DNA from 4 places in the Kushneria sp. Sum13 genome. Region 2 is predicted to be linked to each of the others. Evidence: predicted binding sites of a transcription regulator. Region 2 holds the regulator's gene; each other region holds the start of a gene.
What was found. Region 2 encodes LexA, which represses DNA repair genes until DNA is damaged. Its sites were predicted from a motif close to TACTGTNTANNTANACAGTA; they were not measured.

Region 1 (5,332 bases), 1.2 Mb from region 2:
CTTGATGTTTGTTGTTGAGAGCTGCTCTCGGCGTTCATGCGTGGTTGGTCGCTTTGGTTTGTTTTAAGATTGGGCCAACCATACCCCATTAGCGTTTTTGGATGAACGCATAAGAACAAATTTCGTCATAGATGCTACTTTCGTCCAGCTGCTAGGCTTTCGTTGAAGTAGCCCCATACACCTCCTTGCTCCTCGTCTCCCTACCCTTGCACGACGCCATCAGCTCCACCACCACACGTCTCTCACGGGTCCTGAGGCTGGTTTCCCTGTCCCGGTAGTGCGCGTTGGCCAGCCAGTTGAAGCTGCCGACGATCGCATATCGCTTATCCACAATCAGGCACTTTTCATGCGTGGCGCGCTGCACAATGGTCAGCCGGCCCTTGCGACTCTGCGCCCCTGTCGCCTTCAAGCTGTTCAATGCTTTAAACGCGGTGTCGGAGAGCCGATGCTGGCCGTCTCGATCACTCGCGCCATAGGCAATATGCACGTTGACGCCGCGCTCAAGCGCACTCGCCAGCAGCCCGCAAAACTGATCATTCACGACTCGGTCGGATAGCCAGCCGGAGACGATCACCAGTTCCTTTCTGGCGATCTGGAGCGCGTGGGTCAGCTCTTCGTGATGATCACGGCCCTGGATCAGGTGATGTCTGGAAGCAGTTCTTTTGGTGTTGGAGGCCGCCTTGCTGTCGGCGGTTCGAGTCTCATTGCCGGCTCGCGCTTTCTGCTTGAGGAAACACCGGGTGCCGTACCAGCTCACCCACGCCGTGAAGGTTTGTACGGCACTATAGGCGGGCCATTTGAGCATCAAAACAGACCACAGTGTGCAGCCAAGCGCGGCGAGCGCACCTGCGCTGCGATGAATCCGGGTCAGGCAGAGTACCGAGACAAAAATGATCAGCTGATAATGCAAAAACGTCATCAGGAAATGCTCAAAAAATCAGCATGTTACCTGTGCTTGTCGGGATGGGCCATGTTTGATGAAGGCTAGCGACCAATCAGTGCCCGGCTTGCTCGTTTGAGCGATGATGTAACGTCGATCACCCCGGTTTGAACACGGGCTGATGCTGCGCCATGACCGTGATGGTACGCATGGCCCAGTTTTCGACCTCCAGCCATGCCCGCTCGGTCTTGTCGTGACGCGGCATGGGCTCCATCCAGATCCGTTCGTCATTCCATTCGATGGCGCCGTGCCAGCCGCGGTTGTCCGACCGGCGGACCAACAAAATCGCGGCACTGGAGTGCCCGTAGGTGATCGCCTGCTTGTGCGTTTCGAAGGGGCGGTAGGCGGTGGTCATTGCAGCCTCACGGTGGGCAGTTCCTCCCATCGGGTCGACCAGCGCTTTGAGCGGTGGTTGCTGCGCAGCTGCCACGCGGCGTCCGGGCGCTGGACGCCTACGGTCACCGTGCCGCGACCATACTGCGCATTCAGCTGATCCAGCACCGACATCAAACGGTCGCTTTTGTCCCGTTCAACCGCAGGCTGTGGGGGCTGAAAGGCATCAAGCTGCTGACCGGTTACCTCGATCAGATCCATCAGCTGCACGCCGCACTTTTGATAGCGAATGCCGCGGTCCTTCCAGAGGCGATGCAGGGCTTTTTGTGCGGTACGCACGATTTCGAAGGTGTTGTCGGTTGGAAAGGGCAGCGCCAGCGTGATGCTGTCGTGGTCCTGCGGCAGGTGCAGCATGTGCCTGTTGGTCCTGACCGTCACCCGCAGCGCGCAGGCCAGGCTGTGCTGTCGTCGCAGTTTTTCGGCCCCGCGGGCGGCGTGGGCGCGTACGGCTTCTTCGACCTCACGGCGATCGGCCGTCATCCGGCCGAATGAGCGGCTGGTCATGATCATCTTCTTGCTGTCTTGATCGTCGTTCATGTGAATACAGCGAATGCCGGTCAGCTCCCGTACGGTGCGCTCGACCACCACGGAAAAGCGCCGGCGTATCCATTTTGGGTTGGCACGGGCAAGATCCAGCGCGGTGTGAATGTCCATCTCATACAGTCGGGTGGTCACGCGCCCGCCAATTCCCCAGACCTCGCCGACCGGCGTGCGCTCAAGCAGGGCGAGCGTGTCGGGGCTGTCCGCCGAGTCGATAACCAGCACGCCCCGGGTGGCCGTATGCTGCTTGGCGTGGCGATTGGCCAGCTTGGCCAGCGTGCGGGTGGGGGCCACGCCTACCGAGACCGGAATGCCGGTCCACTTGTAGACGATCCGCTGCATCTCCTGACAGTGGGCGGGCAGGGTGACGCGGTCAAAGCCTTCAAACCCCAGCCAGCTTTCATCGATCGAATAGGGTTCAAGATGGGGCGTGAATTCACGCAGGGTGGCCATCACCCGCGCGCTCATGTCGCCGTACAGCTCGTAGTTGCTGGAGCAGAGCACCAGCCCGCGATCAAACGCCTCGCGCGGGAGGTGATGCATCGGCGTGCCCATGGCAATGCCGAGATCCTTCGCCTCCTGTGAGCGGGCAATCACGCAGCCATCATTGTTGGACAGCACCGCCACTGGCAGGCCGTGCAGCCAGGGTCTGAATACCCGCTCACAGCTGGCATAGAAGTTGTTGCAGTCGACCAGCGCGATCAGGCCGTTCATCGCCGCACCCGACGCAGGATATCGGTGACCACACCCCAGATCTGGTACTGCGCGTCGCGCAGGGGAATGGGCGTATAGCGCGGGTTGGCCGAGTGCAGCGCCGGGGGGCAGTGCCGGCAGCGCAGTTCCTTGACGATCATCTCGCCATCCACCAGCGCGATGACGATATCGCCGTGGTCAGCATCGATCGAGCGATCCACCAGTAGCCGGTCCCCGGCATAGATCCCCGAGCCATCCGGACACTGCATCGAATCGCCATCGGCCGTGAACATGAACGTTGAGGTCGGCCGCGGGATCAACTGCTCGTTGAGATCGATGCGCCGGCCGTCATAATCCTGCGCGGGAGAGGGAAAGCCGCTGATTCCGCCGCGAACGTGGTAGATGGCCCAGGGGATGCTGCGCCGCGGCGGGTCAATCGCCAGTGGCTGCATACGGGTGACATGAAGCATGCCGGTTGCCTGCATTGGTGAAGGTTAAAGTGCTGTATACGTATACAGCATAAACGGCTGGCGGTTCCATTACGGGATAGGCGTTATTCGACCAAACGATGAGGCGAGGTAGTACCCCCATCCGGCAGGCGGCAACGTATGGAGGCCCGCCACGGCTACACTGGATACATGGGCGTAGATGCCCTGCGCAGTGGCTTGATGCATGTCACCTGTCGTCATGCTTGTCGTTCAATATCAGTGAGGATGAATCATGCGCGTGGCGTATCGAATGCCCATGCCCACCATGCTGCCCAAAGGCGAGCAGGACCTGGCCTATAACCCGGGCGCTTTCCGCTGGCAGCAGTTTTTTGCCCCAAATTCTCACCTCTCCTTTCTGGCCGAAGTCGTTCAGGATGATGACGCGATTGATCCGTGGCGGGAGGGCGACTGGCTGGTGGTCGATCAGTCGCTGTCGCTGCGTGACGGCGTGCTGGTGGTGGTGAATGCCGATGAGGCGCTGTACGTCTATCGCTATGCCCACCGCATCAATGTGCCCGTGCTGGAAGGCCTCGATGGTCAGCTGTGGACGGGGGATCTGACCAACGTGGAGATGGTGGGAATCGTGGCGCATCAGGTGCGGCCGGTGTACTGAGTCACTGACGCCTTGATCCATCACAATGGCCGCCGCCCGCGGGTTGACGGCCATCGTAATAGAAGCATCGAACGCTCATCACTGCGCCGGCATCACCCGCAGCACCCGCCCTTCGGGGTTATCGGTCAACAGATACACCGCGCCTTCCGGGCCGGTGCGCACGTCTCGAATGCGCTCATCCAGCTCGCCAAAAAGCCCTTCGACGTCCTCGGCCTGGGTGGCATCAGATGAGAGCGTCACGCGGCGCACTTCTCGATTGACCAGCGAGCCAACCAACAGGTCGCCCTGCCACTGGGGAAACAGCGCGCCGTCATAGCGGGTCATGCCGGATGGGGCGATCGAGGGTGTCCATTCCAGCAGAGGTGGCTGCGTACCGGGGTATTCTTCAAAGGGCGTGACGCGGGCGCCGGTGTAATCCAGGCCGGTGGTGGCGATCGGCCAGCCGTAGTTGCCGCCCGGTACAATGAGGTTGATCTCGTCGCCGCCCTTGGGGCCGTGCTCGTGGGTGATGATGCGGTCCTCACCATCCACGACCAGCCCCTGCACGTTGCGATGGCCGTAGCTCAGAATCTCGGGCCGGGCGGTATCGTTACCCACGAAGGGGTTGTCCGCCGGGGCGCTGCCATCCGGGTTCAGGCGCACGATCGCGCCAATATGGTTGGCGGTGTTCTGGGCCTGCTCGCGGTAGTCAAAACCATCCCCCAGCGTGAGAACCAGCGTGCCATCCGAGAGCCATGCCAGGCGCCCGCCAAAGTGGGCGTCGCCCCGCTTGGCGGGCGCGACCCGAAAGATCTCCTCGACATGCTCAAGCCCCGCGTCACCGAGTTGTGCCCGGGACAGGCAGGCGTGATTGGCGGCCGGGGTGCCGCACGAATAGGCGAGATAAAGCGTCCGGTCCTGCTCGAACTCCGGCGAGGGCAGCACGTCGAAAAGCCCTGACTGACCGGAGGCGAATACCTTCGGCACGCCTGCCAGCGAAGCGACAAGCGTGTCGCCGTCAGCACCTAGAAGGCGCAGCCGTCCCGGACGCTCGGTGACCAGCATGCGCCCGTCGGGTAGGAAGGCCAGCGACCAGGGGTGCTCAAGCCCTTCGGCCACGGTCTCGATGCGGTAGTCGGCGGGCTTGGCCTGAGGCTGTGCCACCGCATCAGACGCAGGGATAACGGTGACAACTCCCGCTGCCAGCAGGGCAACGGCTAGGGTGCCGGTGGCTTTCTCCGGGGCGCACTGATGGTCGGCGCCTCTCAAAATTGCCAGCACCACACCGGCGACGCCGGCACTCAGCAGCATCGCGGCCATGCCAGTACCCGTGCGAGTCGCGGCAATCAGCGTCGGCATGGGCGCGAAAAAATCGACCAGATGAAAGGTGGCCCACAGCGCCACCATGGCCGACAGCGCACACAGCGCGACCCGGTAACGGCCGTTCCAGAATTGGTGCGAGATCAAAAGCGCTGTGAGCTGCGAGAGGACAAACCCGACGGCGAAAAGCGCGGCATAAACGGGCGAGAAGTGGATCAGATCGCCCAGGGTGGTCATGAGGCGCTGTCCCATGGAGATATCCACACCCATTTGCTGAAGTGCTGCCAGATTCAGCTGGGTCTGGACGATGCTGCCGAGCACTGTGCCCGTGAGCAGTGCCAGAACGAAGTGAACCACCGTGATGAA
Region 2 (5,332 bases):
GTCAGTGACACTGCTCAATGCGTAGATCATCAGATTAAGCGAATAGTCGCCATACTGATTGAACGTCACCGTGATCAGCTCATCGCTGTTGATCTCGTCATCCTGGTCGAGCATCTCACGTATGTCGCCGGTGATCGCCTCAATGGCATCGGCATCCTGATAACGGATGCCAACGTTCTCCCAGAGAAGGCGTGCCTGCATGCGGGAAGGCGTCTCGATGGTAATCCGACTGAACGCTGCATTGGGCACATAGATGGGCGGCCCGGCAAAGGTACGAATACGGGTCAGACGCCAGCCGATATCTTCAACCACGCCCTCTATTTCCCGATCGGGCGAGCGAATCCAGTGCCCTACCTGAAAAGGCTTGTCCAGGTGAATGACCATTCCCCCGAAGAAATTGGCCATGACATCGCGCGCGGCAAAGCCCACCAGCAAACCACCGGCACCGCCGACCGCCAGAATGCTGGACATGTTGACCCCCAGCATCTGCATGGCCAGCAGCAGGACGACGATCAGCGTGATAGCCCCGACAATCTTGGTCACCGCCGAGGCCGTGGTCTGATCCACAGGGGTCGACTTCGAGCTGCCGGGCGGAAAGACCAGTCGCTGCTCGAGACGCTGCATCAGCCGGGTTTCGCCCCAGAACACCAATACCAGGGTGATCATGCCAAACGCCAGGGCCATATAGCGACTGAACCCTTCGAACTCGATTTCCCGAGCCACCAGGGTCAGGATCATGCATAACGCACCGCTCCAGAGCCACACCCGAAAGGGCATCCGAAAGCCATGCACCAGGGCATCATCCCAGCGCCTTGGGCTATCACGCAGACGGCGCTCCAGCCGACGCAGCAGTATTGCCGACACGATATCGACCACTACGGTCAAAAACGCCAGACCGATCAGCATGGCGGCCCAGCCAGGCAGGCCGGTCAGCTGATCCATGCGGTCGCGCATATCGGTGAGCAGGTCCTGCCAGAGTGCAGTGGCTTCCATAAAGAGGGACCTTTCAGGTCATGGGTGCGTTTGGTCGTTAGTCAGACCGTGTGTCGATCTGCTGAAGGCTGTCATATGTGCGCTGCCAGCGCGGCAGCGCCCTGAGCGCTTCAAGCGTCAAACGCTCGCCGCTGAAATGAAGCCTGCCCAGACGCTGACGGGCTGCCGGCGCCATCTCATGCCGGGCCAGCCTGTCGCGAGCACGGGCAGCGGCTTCAGGGTCGTTGCATAAAAGGGTCAGGTCACAGCCGGCCTCCAGCGCCGCCATGACACGCTCACCGGGGCCCCCGGCCATCGCTGCGCCTTCCATGGAAAGATCGTCGGAGACAATCACGCCCTCAAAACCGATGTCGTGACGAAGATATTCCAGCCAGCGCTTTGAGAAGCCGGCGGGACGATCATCGACCTGGGTAAAACGCACGTGCGCCGGCATGATGCCGGTCAGGCGATCAGACAGCGAACGAAAGGGAATCAGGTCGTGTGACTCGAGTGCTTCCAGCGTTCGGGTATCTTCCGGCATCACAAGATGTGAATCGAGCGTGACCCCGCCATGACCCGGAAAGTGCTTTCCGACACTGGCCATCCCGGCCTCTTCAAACCCTTCAATAAAGGCACCGGCCAGCGCGGTGACATGATGCGGATCATCGGAGAAGGCACGATTACCGATGGCCGGGCAACGGGCATCGTCCAGATCCAGTACCGGCGCAAAGGAAAAATCAGCGCCGCAGGCCGCCATTTCCATGGCCAGCAGCCAGCCGGTATCCCGGGCAAGCAACAGCGCCTCATCGGGCAGGCGACGATAGTACTGCCCCAGCTGCGCCATCGGCGGCAGCGTAGTGACGCCATTGCGAAGACGCTGAACACGCCCACCCTCCTGATCAATGGCAATCACGATGTTCGAACGGCAGCGTCGAATATCATCACACAGCTTTCGCATCTGCTCGGGCGACTCGACATTGCGCGCAAAGAGAATGATTCCCCCCACGCAAGGGTCGGAAAGCCAGCCTCGCTCCACGTCATTCAGACGCGTGCCCTCGATATCGCACATGAGAGGGCCACCAAAGGTTTCAGCCCCGGAATCGATCATGAATGCGTTCCTGTTCTGGGATGGGAAATCGTCTCGTGGTCCGGACAGGACGCCGGCATGCCACTGGTATTAACCTCGGTCACCGGGGCACGCAAGGCATGCAGGGCGACCGGTTTCAACCGCTGAGCCAGCTCTCGGATGGTGATGCGCTGATGATAGTCATGCTCTGCGATATCGCGCAGCGTATTGAGACCGGACAGGGTAAAGATGACCGACCCCAGCATGAAATGCAGCCGCCAGAAGCGTTCATCGTCGGCCAGCTCCGGGGTCGCCTGCCTGAGAAGCTTTAAAAATCGCGAAAAGATATCACCATAACGGCTGCGAAGCTCTTCACGAAGATGGCGCTGAGCCTGCGAATAGGCGAGCCCCAGAAGCTTCATGAAGGTTCTGAGATCATGGCTTTCAGAGGGCATTTCCAGCACGCTGATAAAAAGCGTATCGAGAAGCCTGTCAAGATCCGAGGATTTTGCCTCGTCTGCCTCCAGCCTATCCAGCCGCTGATGAAGATCTGCACTGAAAGGGTCCAGATATCGGAAAAACACCGCCTGTATCAGGGCCTGCTTGGAGCCGAAGTGATAATTGACAGCGGCCAGATTGACTTCGGCACGACCCGTGATCCGGCGCAGGGAAGTTTCGGAAAAGCCATGTTCGGCAAACAGTACTTCCGCCGCATCAAGGATTCGGGTCACGGTATCGGATGGCACCATGGAAAATATCAGTTCTCTATCATGAAATGAAAACGTGCAGACCAGCTCATGATGGTAGCACCATTGCCGGCTGGCACCTGCACGGGAGACAGTATCGAAGCGCTTGCATTGATCTGATGACTGGATACAATCACATACTGTATACATCAACAATGGCCACTGCACATGACACGACCGTTGACCGCACGCCAACAGGCCGTATTCGATTTCATTGCCAGGACCATCAGTGAACTCGGCTACCCCCCTACGCGTGCCGAAATTGCCGGCGCACTGGGATTTCGCTCGCCCAATGCTGCTGAAGAGCATCTGCGCGCCCTGCGCAAGAAAGGGGTCATCGAGATGATCCCTGGAACATCGCGTGGCATTCGTATTTCTGCTCAGGTGCAGGTTGCTCAGGAACAGGAAAGCATCACTGCAGGACTGCCCGTTATTGGCGAAGTGGCCGCCGGGAGCCCGATTCTTGCTGCCGAGCACATTTCACGTTACTGCCCGATGCCTGCCGATTTTTTCAATCCGGGCGCCGACTACCTGCTTCGGGTCCGCGGTCTTTCCATGCGTGATGCCGGCATTCTGGATGGTGATCTTCTGGCCGTTCATCGCACTCATGACGCCCGCGACGGACAGGTTGTGGTGGCACGACTGGGAGACGATGTCACGGTCAAGCGTTTCAAGCGACAGGGCAGCATTGTCAGCCTGATCGCTGAAAACCCTGACTTTGAACCCATCACGATTGATCTGACGCGCCAGAGTCTGGACATTGAAGGCGTTGGCGTGGGTGTCATCCGCGGTGGTGACGGTAACAGCCTTTAAACCTTCCTCTTGCCCCATGCGGTGATGCGCCAGAGGCGCGTCACCGCACGCGCGGTAACATGAGCCGGTCCCTGTCCAGCGCCATTCCGGCACGCTGATAGATATCCATCATCAGATGGCACTCATCGTCGCGCATCCCCATTGGACGTGCATCCCCAAAAAGACGCGTCAGATCACGCATGGCCGCCAGGCGAGCCGACGGTCGGCGCTGGCACTTTTCCAGATCTACCAGGGCCGTATGAGCCTTGCCATCACCATCCAGGCGCACCAGCACTTCCTTGGGATAGAGGTGTCCATGCTTGCGGCCACTTTGATGCAGCCTGATCAGATTTTCCGCCAGTGCCTGAAAAATGACAGCACGCTGTTCCAGTGTATATCGGTTGGCCAACAGCATGGCCTGCAGACTCTCATAACCAAGTAGTGCTTCGGTCACCAGCACGGCCTGCCAGCCCTGGCTGCCTTTGCGGGCTCTGAAAAAGACGGGAACCGGCGCATTGACGCCAAGCTTTCGACATCGATTGAGCCCCTGCCATTCACGTACTGTCGTGGGCCGACCCAGCGGATAGCGCAGGCTGTGAAAGAGATGGCCATGCTGAATCTTGACGTAAAACGACGGCCCCTGCGGGTCAGGACTTACAAACCGAACACCGCTGAGGCCGCCCTTTCGCTGATTGGGAGGCTCTACCCATTCTCCCGGTGCCTGCCACCAGAAGTCAAAATCGCCCTGCAGGCTCTGTGACATAACAAATTCATTCCGGTTTTTCAGATACAAGGATCTGAAACGCCGATACCCGCACATGGACGGGTATCGAGCGATTAATACATCGACACCGGATCAGTGAATGGCAGCAGGCTCGGGCGCATCAATAGCATCATCTTCATCGGCCAGTACAGAGCGCGAAATCAGGTGATCCAGCATCTCACGGGCAACATCAAATCGATGATGGCGTAAAAGCTCCAGAGTCTGGGATGAAAACCGAATGCTGGCCAGAGGCTCGTTCTTCTCGTCGCTGTCGGCGGCCCGCAGCACAAATTGCCCGTCTTCCAGCTCAACAATTTCAAATACGGCCGCTTCAGTCATGTGCCACCTCACTGATCCGATCAGCGAACAACATTAAAGCAATGTTAAGGGCACCTGACGACAATGTCACGTTTATCAAATACAAGGTATTACCATTCATAACTGGTTTCACGAAGTCTTGGGAGCAGTGTCCGAAAATCATCAAGGCACTTTGCCAGCTCCCGCTGAAGGGGCTCGCTCTGGCTGGAAGCAATCATGTTGTCATGGCGACGAAGCTGTGCCGCGCCGCCTTCATCATGGAGACGGTCCAGCAGCTGCATCAGACGGGCCAGCCAACTGTCGGGCTGGGCCACAAGCGCTCGCAACAACTCGATTTCAGCCACCGGCGCCGGAGGCTGATCCAGCACCGTGCGCCAGTGCATCGAGGGCCAGCGACAGGTATGGGCAATCTCCTTGATCGCGCTTTCAAGTGCCATTTCAATCATTGAAAGCGCTCCCTCTTCGAGGGCCCGACGTCTGGCATCGGCATGCTCGTCATTGCCCGGCGACTGCTCCAGCAGCAGCAGGGCCTGATACAGCAGCTGATTGGTACGACCCTGATGACTCATGAGGCCTGCTTCCCACCCTTGCTGCCCTTTTTGGCGCCCGGACTCTTCCGGTTGTCTTCGACCTGCCAGCGATCTCCTTCCCACAGCGCCTTCCAGCCAGTGGCCT
Region 3 (5,332 bases), 360 kb from region 2:
GGCCCCATGTTTATCAAACAGGGGCCGATGGTTGAAAACCTTTTGATCCAGGGGCAGAAGGAAAGCGACGGCAAGACCGCTTTCAGTGCCTACGGTTACAACAGCGTTTTCAGAAATATCCATTTCACCAATATTCAGTACGCCATCTACGTCAAGGACATACTGGTCAACTTTACGATGGAGGACTGTGTCTGCATCCAGGTGGGCTATGGCCTTTACTGCGAGGACAGTCAAAACAGTTATTCGACCACGGCACGCTTTTTGCGCAATGAGTTCAACAATTGCGGCAATGCCTTTGTTTTCCGTCGTCAAATCAACGGCAGCACGTTTCAGGACAACATTTTTGAGTTCCTTAGTGGTGACGCCGTAGTCGCATCGCACATCTATGACTGCAACTTCATGGGTAACTGGTGGGAAAAGCGTCGTGACACCGGGACTGCTGCGGAGGTGCCTCTGGTGGCCCCTACCGATGAAACCGATGACGAGAATGGCTATCCCGCCATTCGCAGTACCAGCTATCAACAGATCATGAACTGTTTTGCTGCAGGCAATAAAGTGACCTGGGGCTGGCGCAACGTGTTCAGCTCTCTTTTACACGATGCGCGTATGGGCGGCGTGTCTGCACACGGAGGTGCCATGGTGGTCAGAAGTGCATCGGGCCGTGCTGTACGTATCACTCCCGACAGCATCATTCAGCAGGCAGACAAGTGGGCCTACCTGCCGCCTCTGGTCATTGAGGCCAGTAAAAACAGCGCAGGTTCGGCCAAGGGCATCACGATGCGCACCAAGGGAGGGCCGCTGACCCTTGAAGACAGTGAAAACGTTGCGTTTTCAGATGCCATTACCATTGGCAAGGGTGACGGGCTCTATGAGCGCTACAGCCTGACGCGCAACGCTGGCGGCAAACCCACTGTAGGCCTGACAGGCGTCAGCGAGATGATGATTGCCGGCAAGCTTGTCAAGCTGACCACCGGTATGCCGCAGCACTTCCTGTGGCGTCAGGATGCACTCAGCCGTGGCCTGGGGTGCTTTACGACCAACCAGGTCACCACGGAGGGCACCATTAAGCTGGTGACCGAATACCTGCTGGATAATCCGCTGATTCAGGTCACCGTCGAAGACCGGGGTATTCGTTTTGATGGGCTCAAGCACCTGTCCAGTTACGTCAATGCCAGCAAGACACGACGCCAGTGCACAGGATTCGAGCTGTATTTTGTCGATGCCCAGGGCAACCCGAAAACGCCGACGGCCTTTTCAATGCAGATGCTGACACTCAATCCGTCTCTGCTGACCTCGTAAGGTAATGGCAGGGAGTGTTCCACCAATAGAAGGGGCGCCCATGAGGCGCCCCTTCTGCTAATCGTCAAGGGATTTTATTCCCTGATCATGCCCCTTCGTTCGCAGGGGTTACTCATCCCAGGCCGGCGCAAAGGAGGGATTGGCAATACGCTCTCCCCGATCCAGCGCGTTAATGCGCTCGATCTCGTCATCACTCAACGTCAGGTTCATGGCTTCCAGGTTGGATTGCTGGTGCGCCCGTTTCGTGGACGAAGGAATTACCACGATGCCACGCGCCGCCACCCAGGCCAGCGCAATCTGTGCCGCCGTCACACTGTGGTTATCAGCAATCTGTTTGAGCGTGTCATCTTCCATGACCTTGCCCACTGCCAGCGGCATGTAGCCCGTGACCCTGACGCCCTTTTCACTGCAATGATTGGCCAGGGCCTTGTTGGCCAAAAAGGGATGCACTTCAATCTGATTGGTAATGAGTTGATCACCACCCTCGACCTCAAGCGCCTCATCGAGCTGGGCCATGGTGAAGTTGGAGACGCCGATGTTACGGGTCAGACCGCGCGACTTTGCTTTGACCAGCGCCCCGATCGACTCGGCTACCGGCACCTCGTTATCGGGTGAAGGCCAGTGCAGCAGCACCAGATCTGCGTAATCGGTACCCAGCCTTTCAAGACTCTCTTCAAGGCTTTTAATCAGGTCATCATGGGTAAAGCGATCCGTCCAGATCTTGGTGGTCAGAAAAATATCTTCACGCGCCACACCACTGTCAGCGATGGCACGCCCGACCTCGGCTTCATTGCCATACACCTGTGCGGTATCGATATGTCGATATCCCAGCTCAAGCGCTGTGGTCACCGAATCGATGACTTCCTGTCCCTTGAGTCGATAAGTACCAAGACCAATATCGGGAATCATGCGACCTCCTGTCAGTGGCGCCCGAGGACGCCTTGTAAACGCCTTGTGGCCATCGGCCATGGGCATTGGATTGCCCAGTACTGACATTAGGCCATGCAGGGCAGCTTTCAAGTCATTAGTCTGCAAACCATATCGACAAGTGAAGCAATCAAAGCGATGATGGCCGCAACCTGAGCCACACCCTAAGACTTTCGTAATGACACCCCCTCACGGACATGCGAGACTGCGCCGCTGGTAGTGTAGAAGCCAACATCATCGACGACGTTGTGGGCAATTATCCCGAAAAAGAGATCGCTATGATCAAATGGACAATCGTGGCCCTGATCGTGGCCAGTATTCTTTATGTACATTTTCGTGGCCGTGTTCGGCACAAACCCTTTCGTCAGCTGTCGGACCATTCGAGCTTCATGGCGCCCATCAATGCGTTCATGTATCTGTTTTCAAAGGTCCCGGATCGCCCCTACCATCGCGCCGAGGACTTTCCGGAAATTGCGGCCCTCACCTCACGCTGGGAGGAAATTCGTGATGAAGCCCTGACCCTTGAAAACCACATCAAGGGGTCGGCCAAAAAGGACGACGCCGGCTTCAATTCGTTTTTCCGGCGCGGTTGGAAGCGCTTTTATCTCAAGTGGTATGGCGAAAGCCACGAATCAGCGCAGCAGCTGTGCCCGCGCACAACCGAGATCCTGGCCGGCATTCCCGGCGTCAAGGCGGCGATGTTTGCCGAGCTGCCCGCAGGCAGCAAGCTGATGAAGCATCGCGACCCTTATGCCGGCTCGATCCGCTATCATCTTGGCCTGCGAACACCCAATGACGACCGCTGCCGTATCAACGTGGATGGCATCGATTACAGCTGGCGAGATGGCGAAGCGGTGCTTTTTGACGAGACCTTCATTCACTACGCCCAAAATGATACCGACCAGAACCGCCTGATTCTGTTCTGCGATATCGAGCGGCCCATGAAGTATCGCTGGGCGGCGGCGGTCAATCGCTGGTTCAGTCGCAACGTCATGGCCGCCGCAGCCGCTCCCAATGACGACAATGATCACACCGGCGGACTCAACCGTGCTTTTAAATACATCTACAAGGTTCGTGAAGCCGGCAAGCGCCTTAAAAAGCGCAACAAGACGCTATATTACGTGATCAAGTGGCTGATTTTCGGTGGTATTATCGTTGGCCTGCTGTCGCTGTAACCCTTGTATCCCATGTCCAACGCCATCGCGCCCCCACAATCCTGCTGGCCCTTTGTTTCCCCGGGCCGGGGGGCGCGACTCAGCCTTGCCACCTTTGATGTACAACGCTTTGATGACAGCGCCTTCGCTGCCTGTGGCATGGCGCTGCCAGAAAACCTTGCGCGCGCGGTCTCCAAGCGCCGCGCCGAATATCTGGCCGGCAGGGTATGCGCCCGTCATGCCCTGGCGGGCCTTGGTATTCATGTCAACGCCCTGCCAAGCCTTGCCGACCGTCAGGTTGACTGGCCGGAATTGACCCGAGGCTCCATTACTCATGCGCGCGACCTTGCGGCGGCGCTGGTCAGTACAACGCCATCCCACCAAGGGGTGGGCGTGGATGCCGAGCGCTGGCTGACCCCCGAGCGTGCCGATTATCTGGCCGCCTCGATTCTCACACCGGGCGAGCAGCAGGTGATTGGCACCCTGATGCCTGAACAACGTGCCCGCGCGATCACCCTGACCTTCTCGCTCAAGGAAAGCCTGTTCAAGGCCCTTTATCCGCTTACCGGCACACGCTTTTATTTTCACGATGCTCGAGTCGAGGCATTGGACTCCATGGACTCACCGGGCCAATGCATACTGGTACTGAACTGTGCCCTGAGTGATACATGGCTGCCTGGCGTGCGTCTGATCGGTGACTTTGCCGATATGGGAGATCATGCGCTGACCGCCGTCATGACCGATGCCATGCCGGACTCGACAGCCACCCGGCGATAAGGGAACTCGCTCACATATCCTGCCGCCACAATGAATGCAATTCAGTTGTTGTTTATGCGCGCCCCAACTACTGTATACAAATACAGTTAAAGGAGTGTTCATGCAGCTCACTGACAAGCTGATCGTTCTCGCGGACGCCGCCAAGTATGACGCTTCCTGCGCCAGCAGCGGCGCGCCCAAACGCTCATCAAGGGGCCAGAAGGGACTGGGGGCGACCAACGGCAACGGCATCTGTCACAGCTTTACGCCGGATGGCCGCTGCGTGGCCCTGCTCAAGATCCTGATGACCAATTTCTGCCTGTATGACTGCCAGTACTGCATCAACCGGCGCTCCAGCAATGTGCCCAGAGCGCGCTTCAGCGTGGATGAAATTGTGCGCTTAACGCTCGATTTCTATCGCCGCAACCTGATTAGTGGGCTTTTTTTAAGCTCCGGCATTATCCGCTCCAACGATTACACCATGGAGGCACTGGTCAGGGTGGCCAGAACACTGCGCGTCGAGCACCAGTTTCGCGGCTATATCCATCTCAAGACCATTCCGGATGCTTCGCCGGACCTGATCCGCCAGGCCGGACTGTACGCTGACCGTCTCAGCGTCAACGTTGAGCTGCCCACGAGCCAGAGCCTCAATCGTTTGGCGCCGGAAAAAAGCGACACCACCATTCGTCTTGCCATGTCGACCATTCGCGATGGGCTGGATGAGGCGACCGCCGAACCTCGAGCCCCCCGCTTTTCACCCGGCGGTCAGAGCACCCAGATGATTGTGGGGGCTGACGATACCGATGATCACACCATTCTGGGCAATGTTCAGTCCCTGTATGGTGATTACCGGCTCAAGCGGGTTTACTACTCGGCCTTTTCGCCCATTCCCGAAAGCCCATCGTCGGTCCCGTTGATCGCCCCGCCGCTATTGCGTGAGCATCGCCTGTATCAGGCCGATTTCCTGATCCGGGGATATGGTTTTCGCGCCGATGAACTCCTGACAGGGCCGGGTAATCTGTCGCTGGATATTGATCCCAAGCTTGCCTGGGCACTCAACCATCGGGAGCTCTTTCCCATCGATCTGGACCAGGCAGACATGTACATGATTGCCCGGGTGCCAGGCATCGGGATTACCAGTGCCAAGCGGATCGAGACACTGCGTCGTGAACGGCGTATTCGCTATACCGATCTGA
Region 4 (5,332 bases), 610 kb from region 2:
GAGCCGATGCGAGTAAAGATGCGATCGATCGGGCCGATTTCGGCGCTGCCGGCCGGCACGAAGCAACCGGTATGCGCCAACAGGGCGATCAGCGCGTTCTGGCGCATGAAGGTCGATTTACCGCCCATGTTGGGGCCGGTAATGATCAGCATGCGGGTGTCGTCATCAAAATGCAGATCGTTTGGGACGAAGGGGTGGTTCGAGACGTGCTCCACCACCGGATGACGCCCGTCCCGGATGGTCATGCCAGGGGCCTCGCGCAGTACCGGGCACACCAGTGACAGGCTCTGCGCCCGCTCGGCAAAGGCGTGCAGCACGTCCAGGGTCGCCAGCGCCCGGGCCGTCTGGGTCAGTGCGCCCAGTTCTGCGTTGAGCGACTCTAGCAAACCTTCATAGAGCAGTTTTTCACGCGCCAGCGCACGGGTGCGTGCCGAGAGCGCCTTGTCCTCGAAGGTCTTGAGCTCGGGGATGATGAAGCGCTCGGCATTCTTGAGCGTCTGACGGCGGATATAGTCAGCGGGGACTTCCCGTGCCTGGGCACGGGGAATCTCGATGTAATAGCCATGCACACGGTTGTAGCCGACCTTGAGTCCGGCAAGACCGGTGCGCTCGCGCTCACGGGTTTCCAGCTGGACCAGGTAGTCACCGGCGTTTTCCTGCAGCGCCCTGAACTCGTCGAGTTCTTCGTCAAAACCCTCGCGAAGGACACCGCCATCGCGGATCACGACCGGTGGGCTGTCGATCAGCGCCCGGGTCAGCGTGTCGGCAAGCTCAGGGTAGGGCACGATATGGCGGGACAGATCATCGAGCACGCTGCCGCGCGAAATGGCGCCCAGCCGCTCGGCCAACGCGGGCAGGGCATTGAGGGCATCGCGCAGCCTGGCAAGGTCACGCGGGCGGGCACTGAGCAGGGCCACACGCGCCAGAATACGTTCGATGTCACCGATGCCGCGCAGAATGTCGTTGAAAAATTCAACGTGATCCTCTTCGCCCAGCAGCATGACCCCCTGCTGGCGTGCGGCAATCTGATCACGATCCCGTAGCGGGCGGTTAAGCCAGCGTCGCAGCAGCCGTGCGCCCATGGGGGTGGCGGTGGTGTCCAGCACCGAGGCCAGCGTATTGTCCTGCCCGCCTGCCATGTTCTGGTCGATTTCCAGATTGCGTCGACTGGCCGCATCGATCACGACCGACTCGTCACGATTTTCAACGCCAATGGCGGTGATATGCGGCAGCGCGGTGCGCTGGGTATCGCGCACGTAGTCGATCAGGACACCGGCCGCCGTCAGCGCCCGGGTCATATGGTCGCAGCCAAATCCCGACAGGTTTTGTACCCGCAGCTGATCACAGAGAAGGCGACGCGCCGTTTCAAGATCAAAGTGCCAGTCGCTCTGGCGGCGCAGACCGGCGCGACCATCAAGCCGGTCGGGCAGGCGCAGGCTTTCCATGACCAAAAGCTCGGCAGGATCAAGCCGGTGCAGCTCGGCGAGCATGTCGCCTTCTCCCTCGACTTCCAGCACGCTGAAGCGCCCGCTGGAAAGCTCAAGCCAGGCCAGGCCCCAGTGGTCGTTGTTGCCATGCAGGGCCGCCACCAGATTGTCGCGGCGCTCATCGAGCAGCGCTTCATCATGCAGGGTGCCGGGCGTGACAATACGCACGACCCGGCGCTCGACCGGGCCCTTGGCGGTCGCAGGATCACCGATCTGCTCACAGATGGCGACCGACTCGCCCATGCGCACCAGACGCGCCAGATAGCCTTCGGCGCTGTGGTAGGGGACACCGGCCATGGGAATGGGGGCGCCGTTGGAGGTGCCGCGTGCGGTCAGCGTGATATCCAGCAGTGACGCCGCTCGTTTGGCATCGTCATGAAAGAGTTCATAGAAATCTCCCATGCGGTAAAAGAGCAGCACGTCGGGGTGCTCGCGCTTGATACGAAAATACTGCGCCATCATCGGCGTCGGTTGGGACTCGGTCTTGCCTGCCACGTGAAATTGACCCTGTCCAATGACATGTGAGGTGAAAGGGCGTGAGATTATCATGATCCGCTCCCTTGCCTGTATTGCTATAGTGCAGACAGTGGATGTCTCTCCTTTGCAGAGGGAATGATGGCGGGCAGGTCATGTCCCTTTCGAGGGGGCAATCAAGTACCATGGACCTATCTGAATGGGATGTAACGGGCAGGAATCGTCATGGCAACAGCATCAGGCATACAGGAGCTGGCCAGCCGGCTGTGCATGCTCTGTCAGCAGCAGCGTGTGGTGCTGACCACCGCCGAATCCTGTACCGGTGGCGGCGTGGCGCGCGCCATTACCGATATTGCCGGCAGTTCGGCATGTTTTGAAACCGGCTATATCACCTATGCCAACAGCGCCAAGCAGCGACTGCTGGGGGTGTCTTCGGTGTCGCTGGAACTTTTCGGCGCGGTCAGCGAAACCGTGGTGCATGAAATGGTGCGCGGTGCCTGTCGTGACAGCGGCGCGGACCTGGGCGTGGCGATCAGCGGCGTGGCGGGTCCCGGAGGCGGCACGCCTGACAAGCCGGTCGGTACCGTGTGGCTGGCCTGGGGCAATGCTACCCAGAGCCAGGCTCAATGTTACCGCCTTAACGGCGAGCGCCTTGATGTACGTCGTGAAGCGGTCGCCCTGGCCCTCAAGGGCCTGATCGAGCGGCTGGAAGAGCGTCCCTTCGACTGACGCGTCCCTGTATTGAGCCGAGCGTCACGGTCGTATGATGAAATAAGTCACCAAAAGGATGTGACAGATCATTTTTTTGGTTTAAAATACTGGATAAGCATACAGCTTAATGGCGTATCAGCGTCAGGCTGACCCGACAGGAGGGCCAACATGGCACAGGATGACAATCGCTCCAAGGCGCTTAACGCAGCGCTGTCCCAGATTGAACGTCAGTTCGGCAAGGGTGCGGTCATGCGCATGGGCGATACGCCCCGCGTGGCCCTTCCCGCCGTTTCGACCGGTTCGCTGGGGCTTGATATTGCCCTTGGCATCGGCGGGCTGCCCTACGGGCGTATCGTCGAAATTTTCGGGCCCGAAGCTTCGGGCAAGACCACCATCACCCTGTCAGTGATTGCTCAGGCGCAGAAGCAGGGCAAGACCTGTGCGTTCATCGATGCCGAGCACGCACTCGACCCCGCTTATGCCGAGAAGCTGGGCGTCAATCTTGATGACATGCTGGTCTCGCAGCCCGATACCGGTGAGCAGGCACTCGAGATCTGCGACATGCTGGTCCGCTCCGGCGGTGTGGATGTTATCGTGGTCGACTCGGTCGCTGCACTGACACCGCGTGCCGAGATCGAAGGCGAAATGGGCGATTCCCACGTTGGCCTTCAGGCGCGTCTCATGTCTCAGGCGCTGCGCAAGGTGACCGGACACATCAAGAATGCCAACTGCATGGTGATGTTCGTCAACCAGATCCGCATGAAAATCGGTGTCATGTTCGGTAACCCCGAAACGACCACCGGCGGTAACGCGCTCAAGTTCTACTCAAGTGTGCGTCTGGACATTCGCCGTACCGGTTCGGTCAAGCAGGGCGATGAAGCCGTGGGCAACGAAACCCGCGTCAAGGTCGTCAAGAACAAGGTGGCCCCGCCGTTTCGTCAGGCCGAGTTCCAGATCATGTACGGCAAGGGCATCTACCATGCCGGTGAAGTGGTCGATCTTGGCGTCCAGTGCAGCCTGGTCAACAAGGCCGGCGCCTGGTACAGCTACAAGGGCAACAAGATCGGGCAGGGCAAGGCCAATGCTGCCCAGTATCTTGAAGACAACCCGGCGGTAATGCAGGAGATCGAGGACGCGATCCGCGGTCAGCTGCTGGCGACGCCGAAATCGAAGGAAGAAGAAAAGGCGGAAGAGTCAGAAGCACCAGCAGATGCTGATGCCAACGGCGAAGAGCTTCTGTAGGTCGCTATTTTCTGACTGTGGTATCCAAATCTGATTGTGGTATGTAAAGGGGCACGCTCATGGAGCGTGCCCCTTTTTGATGCAATGAACATGAAACGCAGAGGGCAGTGATGTCACAAAGAACGCCTTATGAAGAGGCCATCGCGCTGCTGGCCCGGCGCGAATACACCCGCAGTGAGCTCGAGGAACGTCTGCTGCGTCATGATCATGCCCCTGATGAGGTCAATGCGCTGCTGGATCGTCTTGCTGAAGATGATTTTCAGTCCGACGCCCGCTTTGTTGAGCATTTCGTTCGCTCCCGCATCGCGCGTCTGCAGGGGCCGCGCAAGATCAGCGCAGAACTGGGTGGGCGGGGCATTGAGCGCGACATGATTGCTCAGGCGCTGGAAGACAGCGATGCCGACTGGACGTCATTGGCCGCCGAGGCGCTCAGGCGACGCTTTGAGGGTCCCGGAGAGGACATGAAGGCCCGGGCAAAACGCCAGCGCTTTCTGGCATCGCGTGGGTTTGACGGTCAGCAATGCAACAATGCCATGCGGCTGGCCTGGCCTTCATGACCCTTTGGCTTCGCAGTCACGCCCGGCATGAGGCAAAATGGAGCGCATAAGGACTGTCGCACCACAAGGCGACATACTGATACATTAAGCCGCCAAAATTCGTCTTGCCGTGAGCCTGCTCCTGTCGCATGCCTACAGGCGAGACCGGAAGACCATGAGGGTCACCCCTCGAGGCGCATGTTGACGACAGGCGACGGTTGCCGTGCACCCATCGTTTGATGCATCGCTCGTTGCCTCATTCAAATGACCTGACCCATTGTTTACGGGAAGCCCATGAAAAGCGCCGACATACGACAAGCATTTCTGAATTTTTTTGAACAGCACGGCCACACCCAGGTGCCTTCCAGCTCGCTGGTACCGGACAACGACCCCACGCTGCTTTTCACCAATGCCGGTATGGTGCCTTTCAAGGATGTCTTTCTGGGCCGTGACCCCAGGCCCTATGTGCGTGCCACGTCGGCGCAGCGCTGCGTGCGTGCCGGTGGCAAGCACAATGACCTGGACAACGTCGGGTATACCGCGCGCCATCACACCCTGTTCGAAATGCTGGGCAACTTCAGTTTTGGCGACTATTTCAAGCGTGAGGCCATCCATTACGCCTGGCAGTTTCTGACCGTCAACCTGGGCCTTCCTGCCGAGAAACTCTGGGTCACGGTGCATGTCAGTGATGATGAGGCCGCCGATATCTGGCTCAACGACGTGGGCGTCAGCGCCGAGCGCTTCTCGCGTCTGGATGAAGACAACTTCTGGCAGATGGGCGAAACCGGACCCTGTGGCCCGTGTTCGGAAATCTTTTTCGACCATGGCCCGGACGTCTTTGGTGGCCCTCCGGGAAGTCCGGATGAAGATGGCGATCGCTAC

Region 1: the regulator LexA is predicted to act here: its motif matches at 3,067-3,086, upstream of ACUN8C_RS14525 (LexA family protein).
Region 3: the regulator LexA is predicted to act here: its motif matches at 4,226-4,245, upstream of ACUN8C_RS10630 (putative DNA modification/repair radical SAM protein).
Region 4: the regulator LexA is predicted to act here: its motif matches at 2,778-2,797, upstream of recA (recombinase RecA).

Annotation. Positions count from the first base shown of each region.
Region 1 covers NZ_CP199847.1:3,134,696-3,140,027, reverse strand. Annotated here, with positions in the region: gene ACUN8C_RS14545 (hypothetical protein) at 1-38, opposite strand, end outside; gene ACUN8C_RS14540 (phospholipase D-like domain-containing protein) at 152-910, opposite strand; gene ACUN8C_RS14535 (hypothetical protein) at 1,038-1,295, opposite strand; gene ACUN8C_RS14530 (Y-family DNA polymerase) at 1,292-2,587, opposite strand; gene ACUN8C_RS14525 (LexA family protein) at 2,584-3,036, opposite strand; gene ACUN8C_RS14520 (S24 family peptidase) at 3,287-3,667, shown strand; gene ACUN8C_RS14515 (PQQ-dependent sugar dehydrogenase) at 3,746-5,332, opposite strand, start outside.
Region 2 covers NZ_CP199847.1:1,905,914-1,911,245, forward strand. Annotated here, with positions in the region: gene ACUN8C_RS09000 (mechanosensitive ion channel family protein) at 1-993, opposite strand, end outside; gene nagZ (beta-N-acetylhexosaminidase) at 1,031-2,080, opposite strand; gene ACUN8C_RS09010 (TetR/AcrR family transcriptional regulator) at 2,077-2,787, opposite strand; gene lexA (transcriptional repressor LexA) at 2,953-3,597, shown strand; gene ACUN8C_RS09020 (lipopolysaccharide kinase InaA family protein) at 3,638-4,339, opposite strand; gene ACUN8C_RS09025 (hypothetical protein) at 4,433-4,678, opposite strand; gene ACUN8C_RS09030 (DUF6586 family protein) at 4,768-5,226, opposite strand; gene topA (type I DNA topoisomerase) at 5,223-5,332, opposite strand, start outside.
Region 3 covers NZ_CP199847.1:2,266,843-2,272,174, forward strand. Annotated here, with positions in the region: gene ACUN8C_RS10610 (hypothetical protein) at 1-1,299, shown strand, start outside; gene dkgB (2,5-didehydrogluconate reductase DkgB) at 1,408-2,208, opposite strand; gene lpxO (lipid A hydroxylase LpxO) at 2,505-3,401, shown strand; gene ACUN8C_RS10625 (4'-phosphopantetheinyl transferase family protein) at 3,414-4,157, shown strand; gene ACUN8C_RS10630 (putative DNA modification/repair radical SAM protein) at 4,258-5,332, shown strand, end outside.
Region 4 covers NZ_CP199847.1:2,520,224-2,525,555, reverse strand. Annotated here, with positions in the region: gene mutS (DNA mismatch repair protein MutS) at 1-1,949, opposite strand, end outside; gene ACUN8C_RS11785 (CinA family protein) at 2,187-2,690, shown strand; gene recA (recombinase RecA) at 2,841-3,914, shown strand; gene ACUN8C_RS11775 (regulatory protein RecX) at 4,025-4,471, shown strand; gene alaS (alanine--tRNA ligase) at 4,745-5,332, shown strand, end outside.